DNA from 3 places in the Mesorhizobium sp. LCM 4576 genome. Region 1 is predicted to be linked to each of the others. Evidence: predicted binding sites of a transcription regulator. Region 1 holds the regulator's gene; each other region holds the start of a gene.

Region 1 (4,234 bases):
CCGTTCGCCGAGATCAAGGCGCGGGCAAAGGATGCCGGTGCGACGCGCGGCTTCCTCGCGGCGCTCGACGCCAAGCGCCGGGCCGGCAACTTCGCGCTGATCGCCGAGATCAAGAAGGCCAGCCCTTCCAAAGGCCTGATCCGCGCCGATTTCGATCCGCCGGCGCTCGCCGGGGCTTATCAGAAAGGTGGCGCAGCCTGTCTTTCGGTGCTGACCGATGCTCCGTCCTTTCAGGGCGCGCCGGAATTCCTGACGGCGGCGCGGGCAGCGGTACGCTTGCCGGCCCTGCGCAAGGATTTCCTGTTCGATCCCTACCAGGTCTACGAAGCGCGCGCCTGGGGCGCCGACGCGATCCTGATCATCATGGCGAGCGTCGACGACACGCTGGCCAGGGACCTCGAAGCGACCGCCTTCGAGCTCGGCATGGACGCTCTGATCGAGGTGCATGACGAGGCTGAAATGGAGCGTGCGCTAAAATTGTCGTCGCGGCTGATCGGCATCAACAACCGCAATCTGCGGACCTTCGAGACCAGCCTTGAGACTTCCGAACGGTTGGCGCCGATGGTGCCGGCGAACCGGCTGCTGGTCGGCGAAAGCGGCATCTTCACGCATCAGGATTGCCGCCGGCTGGAGAAGAGCAAGATCGGCACCTTCCTGGTCGGCGAGAGCCTGATGCGACAGGCCGATGTGGCCGCGGCAACCGAGCTTCTGCTGACGGGCAAGGCAGCGGCCGAGGCCGTCTGATATGGCCCTCACCCATCTCGGCGCCAAGGGCGAAGCCAACATGGTCGATGTCGGCGACAAGGCCGAGACGACGCGCACGGCGATCGCCGAAGGCGTTGTCTCCATGCAACCTGAAACGCTGGAGATGATTCTTGCTGGCGACGCCAAGAAAGGCGACGTGCTGGGCACAGCGCGTATCGCCGGCATCATGGCCGCGAAGAAGACGCATGAGCTGATCCCGCTTTGCCATCCGCTGCTTCTCACCAAAGTGGCCGTCGAGATCGAGCCGGACCGCACGCTGCCCGGCCTCAGGGTCACCGCGCTCGCCCGTGTCACCGGCAAGACCGGCGTGGAGATGGAGGCGCTGACCGCCGCCTCGGTCGCTTGCCTCACCATTTACGACATGGCCAAGGCGGCGGACCGCGGCATGGTGATTTCCGGTATCCGGCTGGTCGAGAAGACCGGCGGCAAGTCGGGCGATTACAAGGTGGATGCCTGATGGCTTTGGTTCCGGTCGCCGAAGCGCTCGAACGCCTGCTCGATGGCGCAGCACCTTTGCCGGGCGAAAGCATTCCGCTGGCGGATGCAGCCGCGCGGGTCCTGGCGGAACCGGTCGTGGCGCTGCGCACGCAGCCGCCCTTCAACGCCTCCGCCATGGACGGCTACGCCGCGCGCGCCGCCGACGTCGCTTCGGCGCCGGCGCAACTCGAAGTCATAGGCACGGCGCCTGCCGGCCGCGGCTTTTCCGGGACCGTCGGCGAAGGCCAGGCCGTGCGCATCTTCACCGGCGCGCCGCTGCCTGAAGGCGCCGACACCATCGTCATTCAGGAAAACGTCCGCGATCGCGGCAATGGCAGGATCGAGGTCACGGAACCGACCGCGAAAGCACGCAACGTACGCCGCCGCGGGCTCGACTTCGGTGAGGGCGACGTGCTGCTCGAAAAGGGCCGCGTGCTCGATGCGGCAGCCCTTTCGCTGGCCGCCTCGGCCAACCATCCCGCCCTGAATGTCGTACGCCGGCCGCTGGTCGCAATCATCGCCACCGGCGATGAACTGCTGCCCCCGGGCAGCGCGCTCGGCCCCGATCAGATCATTTCGTCGAATGCATATGGCGTCGCCGCCGCCGCCCAGTCGGTCGGCGCACGTGCGCTCGATCTCGGCATCGCCGCCGACCGCAAGGAGGCGATCGCCGCGTTGGTCAGGAAAGCGGTCGAGGCGAATGCCGATGTCATCGTCACGCTCGGCGGCGCCTCCGTCGGCGACCACGACCTGATCCATGACGTGCTGACCGGCGAAGGCATGCAGCTCGACTTCTGGAAGATCGCCATGCGCCCCGGCAAACCTCTGATGTTCGGCCGGCTTGGCAATGTCCGCTGCATCGGCCTGCCCGGCAACCCGGTGGCCAGCATCGTCTGCTCGCAGCTTTTCCTGAAGCCTCTGCTTGCCCGGCTCGGCGGCCGCGACCACAGGCAGGACGTGCGGGTGGCCCGGCTGGGCGCCGCGATGCAGGCCAACGACCTCAGGCAGGACTATGTGCGCGCCGTCGTGCGCGAGGACGCCGGCACGCTGATTGCGACTCCCTTCAGCATCCAGGACTCCTCGATGCTCAGAATGCTCGCCGACGCCAACGGCCTGATCGTGCGCGAGCCTTTCGCGCCGGCAGCCGAAACCGGCGCCGAATGCAGCGTTCTGATGTTACGCTAAACAAAACGTCAACAAATTCACTAAACTTTAAACGGTTGCGGAACACAACTGGAACAGATAGTGTTTGTTCTGGGTTTGTTTTTCTGATTCTGGTTTCAGAACCCGTGGGGGCCGCCATGCTGACGCGCAAACAACATGAACTTCTGATGTTCATCCACGAAAGGCTGAAGGAAAGCGGGATTCCGCCGTCTTTCGACGAGATGAAGGAAGCGCTCGACCTCGCCTCCAAGTCCGGCATCCACCGGCTGATCACGGCGCTGGAGGAACGCGGCTTCATTCGCCGGCTACCGAACCGGGCGCGAGCGCTGGAAGTGTTGCGGCTGCCCGACTCGATCGCCCCCGGCCTCAATGCAGCGAAGAAGTTTTCGCCGAGCGTCATCCAGGGAAGCCTGGGTCAGAACAATCTCAACCGTCAGATCAAGCCGGCTGCGCCATCGCGCGCCCCGACGCCAAGCAATGACGACGATGCCGGGTCCGCCGTATCCATTCCGGTGATGGGCCGCATCGCCGCCGGCGTGCCGATCGACGCCATCCAGCACCAGACGCATTCGATCACAGTGCCGCCGGACATGATCGCCGGCGGCGAGCATTACGCGCTGGAGGTCAAGGGCGACTCGATGATAGAAGCCGGCATCTTCGACGGCGACACCGTCATCATCCGCAACGCCAACACGGCAAGCCCGGGCGAGATCGTGGTCGCGCTGGTCGATGACGAGGAAGCGACGCTCAAGCGCTTCCGCCGCAAGGGCGCCTCGATCGCGTTGGAGGCCGCCAACCCGGCCTACGAGACCCGCATCTTCGGGCCGGACCGGGTCAAGGTGCAGGGCAAGCTTGTTGGGTTGATCCGCCGCTACTGATCCGGTTGCGAAGGTTTCGCATCCGCCCGCTCAGGCTTTTGATAAGGCGGCAGTCCTCTCGCCTCGCGAGTATATTTCCGCTGCTCGTGCCAGGGCCGATATGGCTCTTCCACAGCATAGCGGACGGCCGGCCGCGCGGTTGCCGATTGCGGATCGAAGAAGACGGCGGCGCTGCCGTCGCGCGCCAGCTGCCGCTTGGTGACGACAAGCACGCGCGGATCGTAGCAAGGATTGTAGGCGGTGGCGTCGTTGATGACGATGAGATCAGCGAAGCCGCAGGCAGGCCGGGCACTGTCGCGGTTTTCAGCGAGTGCGACGATGGCGCCGGATGGATGCCGGCCGATGCAGAGATCACCCGTACAGTAGAACGGCGAGCCGGGCGGCAGGTCGACGGGATCGGCGATGTCCAGCGCATCTTTGGCAAACGTCTCCGGCGGCACGATTGTCTCGGCTTTCAGCGCCCGTTTCCAGTTGTCGGTGGTGAACTCGTTGGAACGTTCGCGATTGACGGCAAGCTCGCCGCCGCCGATCGGCATCGCCACCAGATGCGCGTCCTCGGAAATGAGTACATCCGGCGTGCGGACATGCGGAATGGCCAGCAGCGCGGCGAGCGCAAAGGGAACGGCGGCAAGCCTCAGCCAGGTGGTGGCCATCGTCGCGATCACCAGCGCGACCGTCGCCAGCAGCACCGACTGGATCGAGATCAGCCCGACGGCGTCGACCGGTGAGCGCTCGGAGATCCACGACGAAATGGCGATCATCGCCGTCAGCCCCTTGCCCATGACAAAGAGGAACGGACCGTCGAAGCCGAAGGGCATGGCCAGTGCGCTCAGCACGGCGAACGGCATGACGATCAGCGAGACGATCGGCATGACCGCCAGGTTGGCGAGCAGGCTGAGCGGCGACACGCGCTGGAAATGCCAGATCGCAAACAGTAATGTCGCGCTGCC
Region 2 (5,181 bases), on a different contig from region 1:
TCATGCTTATAGGGATTGCGAAAAGGCGCGACGGTATCGCTTTGATCTTTGCCGAGGGTCGCATCGAATTCTCCTGTCGAGCGAGAACGGATGGGTCCCTCAACCACCGCCGTGCCAGTGCGAAAACAGGAAAGCACCCGGCGATCAGGTCCGCAATAACTTTCGACGAGAAGCGCCAAAATCTCCCGGTCGAGGAATGCCTCCAATTACATTAGCGAACTCTCATAATAAGGCGTATGTATGAGACAGCGGTCGCCGACGATCGCAATGTCAGGCGCCGCTTCACATATGGGAGGATGCCGTGGCTGAAACTGCTGTGAATGTGACGAAGCTCGAATCCAAATCACACAACAYTCCCGACGAGGTCCGCGCGCCGGCCAAGACGCGTGTCGAGATCGTCCGGCTGCCGGGCTATACGCTCGGGCGGATGAACATGCAGCCGGGCTGGAAGTGGTCGGAATGCGTGAAACCGGTGGTCAAGACCGACAGTTGCCAAGTCTCGCATGTCGGCTATGTCGTGTCCGGCTCGATCACGGTGCGGCTGACCGACGGCACGCAAAAGACCTTCGAGGCCGGCTCTTCCTATACCATCCCGCCCGGCCACGACGCCTGGGTGGAAGGCAATCAGCCGTTCCAATGCATTGAGGTCCTGAGTGCCGAGCAATACGCCAAGCCGGCATAGCGCAGTCGATCGCCTTCGAAGGTGAGACGGCAGAAGCTGGGGTCGTCCCAGACCTCGGCACAGAAGCGAAGAGTGGGTGGCCCTGAGGCGCCCCTCTTTCGCTTGCGGCAACATTTCCTCAGGACGCAACCTGCGCTCTATCTGCGGCTGTAGCCACAGGTTGTGGAACCTTGCACGTTCAAACGTGGCGGCTTGACAGAGAACTTCTTTTGTTCTCTTTATGTTCCGCTAATTCCCCTTACAAAAGATGCAGCTAATGCTGCAATGCCACACAAATGGCCATGGGAGCGTTTGATGGCCGCCACCACGACCACCGCTGCGGCCGCCACCATCCTGCATGCCGATCTCGACGCCTTCTACGCTTCCGTCGAACAGCTGCTCGATCCATCATTGCGCGGCAAGCCGATCGCCGTCGGCGGCGGCGTTGTGCTGGCCGCCTCCTACGAGGCCAAGGTGTTTGGCGTCCGCGGCGGCATGCCCGGCCGCAAGGCGCGCGAGCTGTGCCCGCAGCTCATCTTCGTGGGCGGGCGCTTCAGCGAGTATCAGCGCCTCGGCGACGCGGCGATCAAGGTACTCGACGATTTCACGCCTCTGGTCGAACGCATCTCGATCGACGAGGCCTTTGCCGACGTCGCCGGCTGCACGCATCTGTTCGGGTCGCCGCAGGAGATCGCGCGAAAGATCCGCGAGCGGGTGAAGGCCGAGCTCGGCCTYCCGATTTCGATCGGCGTGGCGCGGACGAAGCATCTCGCCAAGATCGCCTCGCAGGTGGCCAAGCCCGACGGGCTGGTGGTGGTCGAGCCCGGTAGCGAGCTCGCTTTCCTGCACGACCTGCCCGTAACGCTGATGTGGGGTGTCGGCCCGGCGACCAAGGCGAGACTCGCCGAGATCGGCGTCGAGACGATCGGGCAGCTGGCGCGCACGCATAGCGGCGCGCTGGAGCGGCTGATCGGCCACGCCGCCGGCCAGAAGCTCGCCGCGCTCGCCTGGAACCGCGACCCGCGCAAGCTCGAGACGCATCGGCGCGCACATTCCGCCGGTGCGCAGTCGGCGCTGGGCCGCAAGCCCGCGCTGCCGCGCGTCTTCGTGCCGACGCTGCTGCATCTGGCCGACCGCGTCGCGAGCCGGTTGCGCACCAAGGACCGGCCCGGGCGCACGGTCACCGTGCGTGTACGCTTCGCCGATATGCGCGCCGTCACCCGCTCCGTCACGCTGGAGCAGCCGATCCAGGCCACCACCATGCTCGCCGAGATCGCCGAGGAGCTGGTTCGCGGCGTGCTCGCCGCCCATCCGGGCGAGCGGGATATCTCGCTGCTCGCTATCTCCGTCTCGCATCTGGAGGAGCATGCCGAGCTGCAGCTCGAACTGCCGCTCGGCCTCGCCGACGAGAAGCTCAGGCCCGGCAGCCGCAAGGGCCTTGCCCGCTTCGGCGCCGACCGCGCCGTCGACAAGATTCGCCAGCGCTTCGGCAAGGAGGCAGTGGGCTATGGCACGGTGGCGCTGGAAGGCACGCGCTCGGTGCCGGACGGGTTCAGGGAGCTGGCGGAGAAGGAGTTGTAGAGGGCGGGTGCTCAATCCGTCTCCACGACCGCCCAATCCAGCCGCATGGTCGCGCTCATCGCCTCCCCATCTTCGAGCACAGTCAGCCCCTCGCCATGATGCGCGTCGACCGGGTGCGAGACCGGCTCGAAGCAGAAGAAGTCGGCATCGCGCGACGGCGAATAGAGGATGTAGACGTCGAGTTCCGGCGAAGCGATGAGCGTGACCTTGATCCCGTCCTCGATCTGCGAGATCGAGGCGCGACGGTCCCATCCGTCGAAGGCGTTGTTCACCCACTCCGGCGGCAGCGGCGTGGCCTGCGCGAAATCCCAGCCCGGATGCTGGCTCACCGGCACGACGCCGGCAGGCAAATGGCGCTCGTCCTCAAGCCAGACTCGTTTCGCCTTCGCCTTCAGCAGGGTTGTGTCGCCGCGCGGGAACCAGGGATGGAAACCGAGGCCGTAAGGCAGGCGCATACCGGCGCGGTTCTCCACCGTGAGGCGCGCCTCCAGCGCTCCGTTCCGCAGCGCGTAGGCCACCGAGGCCCTGTAGCGATAAGGGCCGATCGCGCCGTCATCGAGGGCGAGTTCGGCTTCCCTGTCGGTATGGCGGACAAGCCGCCACGGCTTCTGGAAACCGTCGCCATGGATCGGGAAAGCTTCGCCAGGCACATTCGGCTCGACGGCATGAAAGCGGCCGTCGAAGGTGAAGCCCCCGCCGGAGATGCGGTTCGACCACGGCACGAGGAGCTGGCAACCAGACGCGCCGGTGCCATCGCCAGGCTTCAGCACGGGAACTGGCGCGGTGCCGACGACCAGAGCGTCATAGCGGGCGATCGCAGCGCCCTTCTCAGGCGCCAAGACCAATCTCGACTGCCCGTCGTTCAGCTCGATCGCGCCGGCCATGCCCTCACCAGCCGCCGTCGACGGCGATGTTCTGGCCGCTGATCATGTCGGAGGCGGGCGAGACCAGGAACAGCACGAGATCGGCGACGTTGTCCGGCTCGATGCGCTTCTTCAGGCTCTGGTTCGCGAGGATCCAGTCATTGTACTCCTTCAACCGATCGCCGAAGACGCGCTCTTCCGCCTCCGAGACCACCGCGCCCGGCGACACGGCATTCACCCTGATGCCATGCGGCCCGAGCTCGCGCGCCAGCGACTTGGTGAGGCCAAGCATGGCGCCTTTCGACGCGACATAGGGCACATAGCCGTCCCAGCGGCCGTTCAGGGTGATCGAGCAGAAGTTGACGATCTTGCCATAGCCCTTGGCCTTCATGCCTGGAGCGCAGGCCCGCGCGAGCGCGAAGGCGGCCGAGGAATTGACGCGGATCTGGTCCTCATACTCGGCGAGCGAGAATTCCTCGAACGGCCGATTGATGATCAGCGCCGCGTTGTTGATCAATATGTCGATGCCGCCTTCCCTCGCCGCCAGCGCCGCAACCGCCGCTTCGGCCTCGGCCAGCCGGTTGAGATCGCAGCCGACGAAGGCGATATCGCCCGAAGCCTGGCCGGCCAACCCGGCGACGATCTCCACCGCGTTCGCGGCATCAGGACGGTCGAGCACCATTACGCGCGCGCCGGCCCGCGCCAGCGTCACCGCCTGGGCGCGGCCGAGCGAGCCGAGGCCGCCTGTCAGCAGCACGTTACGACCAGCGAGCACCTTCATTGCCTATTCCTCACAGCACAGAATGGACTTCGTCGATCGAGGTGTCCGCGACACGCTTGTCCAGCACCACCTCGCCGCGCGCCATCGCCACGATGCGGTCGCAGCAGTCGAAGACGTGGTGCATGTTGTGGCTGATGAAGACGCCGGTCACCCCCTGCTCCTTGAGCCCGCGCACGAAGCCGATCACCTTGTTGGTCTCCTTGACCGACAGATGATTGGTCGGCTCGTCGAGGATCATCACCTTGGACTTGAAATGCATGGCGCGCGCGATGGCGACGCCCTGGCGCTGGCCGCCGGACAGCTCGCCGACGAGCGCGTCGGGCGAGCGCAGATGCAGGTCGACATTGGCGATGGCGCGGATGCTCTCCTCGGCCATCTTCTTCTGGTCGAGGATGCCGACGCCGAGGATCGAGAACCGGGTCGGCTCGCGGCCGATGAACAGGTTTCGGGCGATCGACATGGTGGGGACCATGGAGTTGTACTGGTAGATGGTCTCGATGCCGAGATCCATGGCGTCGCGCGGCGTGGCGATGCTGACCGCCCTGCCCTCGACCTGGATCTCGCCCTGGTCGGCGCGGTGGACGCCCGACAGGATGTTGATCAGCGTGGACTTGCCGGCGCCGTTGTCGCCGACCAGGCCGAGCGCCTCGCCGCGCCGGAAGTCGAGCGAGACGCCTTTCAGCGCATGCACGCCGGAATACCATTTGTGCAGGTCACGCACCGAGATGATCGCGTCGCTCACCGCTTCAGCCCTCCATCTTGATGGCCTTGGCGCGCTTGCGCATCCAGGCATTGGCGACGACGGCGAAGATGGTGAGGAAGCCGATGGCGAACTTGAACCAGTTGGCGTCGACATGGCTGAGCACAAGCCCGTTGTCGATGACGCGGATCAGCGTCGTGCCGATGATGCCGCCCATCACCGTGCCGATGCCGCCGGTGAGCGAGGCGCCGCCGATGACCGCGGCGGCAACCGCCTGCAGTTCCAGCCCTTCGCCGATCGAAGGCAGGGGCGAGCCCAGCCGCAGCACTTGCAGCATGCCGGCAAAGCCGGACAGGACCGAGCACAGCATGAAGCAGACGATCTTGACCCTGGCGGTCGGGATGCCCATCGAGGCGGCGGCCGGCAGGAAGCCGCCGGTGGCCTTGATCCAATTGCCGAAATTGGTGCGCGACAGCATCAGTGAGGTCAGCACCGCGACCGCCACGAACCACAGGAAAGACATGCGGAACATGTTGCCGGGGCCGACGAAGGAGGTGAACAGCCAGTTGGGCAGGTCGGCGGGCAACAGCGGCGG
Region 3 (2,665 bases), on a different contig from region 1:
TCGAAGGCGCGGATGACGCCGGACGGCTCCTCGGTCGAGTAATTGTCGTTGACCGCGCCGCCGACGATGATCTTGCCGGCGACGATAAGCGGCGCCGAGGTCGAATAGTAATAGCCGGACTTCGGATAGGGCATGTTGGCCATCAGGTTCAGCGTGCCACCCTCGGCGAAGGATGGGCACACCTGCCCGTTCGCGGCGTCGAGCGCGATCAGGCGGGCGTCCGACGTCGGCAGGTAGACGCGCTGCGCGCAGGGCTGGCCGGCGGCGATCTTGGCGTCGGCATAGTAGGACACGCCGCGGCAGGTCTGGTGCTGGCGGTTGTTGTCGAGCTTGATCTTCGGATCGTAGCGCCATTTTTCCTTGCCGCTCGCGGCATCGATGGCGATGGCGAAATTATGCGGTGTGCAGATGAAGAGCGCATCGCCCACCTTTAGCGGCGTCACCTGATAGGTCGTTTCGCCGATGTCGTCGGGACCCTTCACGTCGCCGGTGCGATAGGTCCAGGCCGGCTGCAGCTTGGCGACATTGTCCGGCGTGATCTGGTCGAGTGGCGAATAGCGCTGCCCGAAAGGCGTGCGGCCGTAGAAGTGCCACTCGCCGGCCGGCATGTCGCCGCCGAGATTGGCCGCCGCCGCCACCTTTTCGGTGCCGAGCGTGCCGCCGACGTCGTGAGGATCGGCGGTCATCGAATAGCCGGCGACCGCCAGCGAGGCGAGCACGGCCAGGATCAGCGGCGCGCGTCCGTCCGGCCCCCGCAGACCTCGCCTTGCCCATGGCGTCAAAAGCCAAAGCGCCACGAGCACGATGACGCCGCCGCGCGGACCGAGCTGCCACCAGTCGAAGCCGATTTCCCAGACCGCCCAGCACAGAGTGGCGAGCACGAACAGCGCATAGAGCCAGAGCGAGGTCGACCGGCGCCTGAAAAGCAGCCAGGCGGTGATCAGGAAGACCAGGCCGGCGATCAGATAGTACCAGCTGCCTCCCAGCACCGCRAGCCAGATGCCGCCGCCGCCGAGAATGAGACCGATGAGGAAGAGGACGAGGGAGGTGATGGTGACAGCCAAGACGGTGCTCCTTCGACTGTTGCGCGCTTACGGCGTCTTCCGGGGACGGCAATCCCTGCCCTGCCGGCAGCTTTCCCTCACCCGCTCCGGCTGTCAAGTTGGGGCCGGACACGCGAAACTAGAACAAAACGTAGACAGTTCTGGTCTTTCGCTCCCGAATCACTACATTCGGGAGCGATGTCGGGCTTTTCCGAGGACATGCCTTTTTTCGATGAACCGAATGCGCGGCCCGCGGCGGCCCCATCCGGCATAGCCGCGCGCGCCATGGCCGCCCGCAGCGGCCAGAACGGCGCRCCCGATTATCTGAAGGGCCTGAACCCGGAACAGCGGCTCGCCGTCGAAACGACCGAAGGCCCGGTTCTGGTGCTGGCCGGCGCCGGCACCGGCAAGACGCGGGTGCTCACCACGCGCATAGCCCACATCCTTGCCACCGGCAGGGCCTTCCCCTCGCAGATCCTGGYCGTCACCTTCACCAACAAGGCCGCGCGCGAGATGAAGCAGCGCATCGGCCACCTGATCGGTGAAGGCAATGTCGAAGGCATGCCCTGGCTCGGCACTTTCCACTCGATCGGCGTCAAGCTTCTGCGCCGTCACGCCGAGCTTGCCGGGCTGAAATCCGATTTCACCATTCTCGACACCGACGACGTGGTGCGGCTGATCAAGCAGCTGATCCAGGCCGAAGGGCTGGACGACAAGCGCTGGCCGGCCAAGACCTTCGCCCAGATGCTCGACAACTGGAAGAACAAGGGCCTCGGCCCCGATGAGATTCCGGAAGGCGATGCGCGCAGCTTCGGCAACGGCAAGGGCCGCCAGCTCTACAAAGCCTATCAGGAACGGCTGCAGACGCTGAACTCCTGCGACTTCGGCGACCTGCTCTATCACCCGATCCGCATCTTCCGCGCCTATTCGGACGTGCTGAAGGAGTATCACCGCAAGTTCAAATACATCCTGGTCGACGAGTACCAGGACACCAACACCGCGCAATACATGTGGCTAAGGCTTCTGGCGCAGCGGCCAAATGCGGGACGCTCTGCGAGTTCGCATTCGGCCGAAGGCCGCAAGCCCGACCGGGCGTCCGAGCCATTGCGAGGCCCTAGCGGAGGGCCCGCGCCGGCAGGCGCGGAACAGCCCGTGAGCGTAAATATTTGCTGCGTCGGCGACGACGACCAGTCGATCTATGGCTGGCGCGGCGCCGAGGTCGACAACATCCTGCGCTTCGACAAGGATTTCCCGGGCGCCACCATCATCCGCCTGGAGCGCAACTACCGCTCCACCGCGCACATCCTGGGCGCCGCCTCTCACCTCATCGCCCACAATGAGGGCCGCTTCGGCAAGACGCTGTTCACCGATCGCGACGACCCCGAGGACGACAAGGTGCATGTCCATGCCGCCTGGGATTCGGAGGAAGAGGCCAGGGCCATCGGCGACGCCATCGAGGCCTATCAGCGGCAGAAGCACAATCTGAACGACATGGCGATTCTGGTGCGCGCGTCCTTCCAGATGCGCGCCTTCGAAGACCGCTTCATCACGCTGGGCCTCAACTACCGCGTCATCGGCGGCCCGCGTTTCTACGAGCGCTTGGAAATCCGCGATGCGCTGGC

Evidence for each region. Region 1 encodes LexA, which represses DNA repair genes until DNA is damaged. Its sites were predicted from a motif close to TGTTCNNNNTGTGTTCNG; they were not measured.
Region 2: the regulator LexA is predicted to act here: its motif matches at 893-910, upstream of dinB (DNA polymerase IV).
Region 3: the regulator LexA is predicted to act here: its motif matches at 1,184-1,201, upstream of LCM4576_RS08500 (ATP-dependent helicase).

Annotation. Positions count from the first base shown of each region.
Region 1 covers NZ_MDDT01000004.1:160,578-164,811, reverse strand. The annotation lists gene trpC (indole-3-glycerol phosphate synthase TrpC) at 1-744, shown strand, start outside; gene moaC (cyclic pyranopterin monophosphate synthase MoaC) at 746-1,222, shown strand; gene glp (gephyrin-like molybdotransferase Glp) at 1,222-2,427, shown strand; gene lexA (transcriptional repressor LexA) at 2,544-3,284, shown strand; gene LCM4576_RS00985 (ComEC/Rec2 family competence protein) at 3,278-4,234, opposite strand, start outside.
Region 2 covers NZ_MDDT01000011.1:54,308-59,488, reverse strand. The annotation lists gene LCM4576_RS05110 (cupin domain-containing protein) at 302-682, shown strand; gene dinB (DNA polymerase IV) at 977-2,242, shown strand; gene LCM4576_RS05100 (aldose 1-epimerase) at 2,254-3,126, opposite strand; gene LCM4576_RS05095 (SDR family oxidoreductase) at 3,131-3,886, opposite strand; gene LCM4576_RS05090 (ATP-binding cassette domain-containing protein) at 3,897-4,628, opposite strand; gene LCM4576_RS05085 (ABC transporter permease) at 4,633-5,181, opposite strand, start outside.
Region 3 covers NZ_MDDT01000016.1:156,460-159,124, forward strand. The annotation lists gene LCM4576_RS08495 (glucose/quinate/shikimate family membrane-bound PQQ-dependent dehydrogenase) at 1-1,064, opposite strand, end outside; gene LCM4576_RS08500 (ATP-dependent helicase) at 1,242-2,665, shown strand, end outside.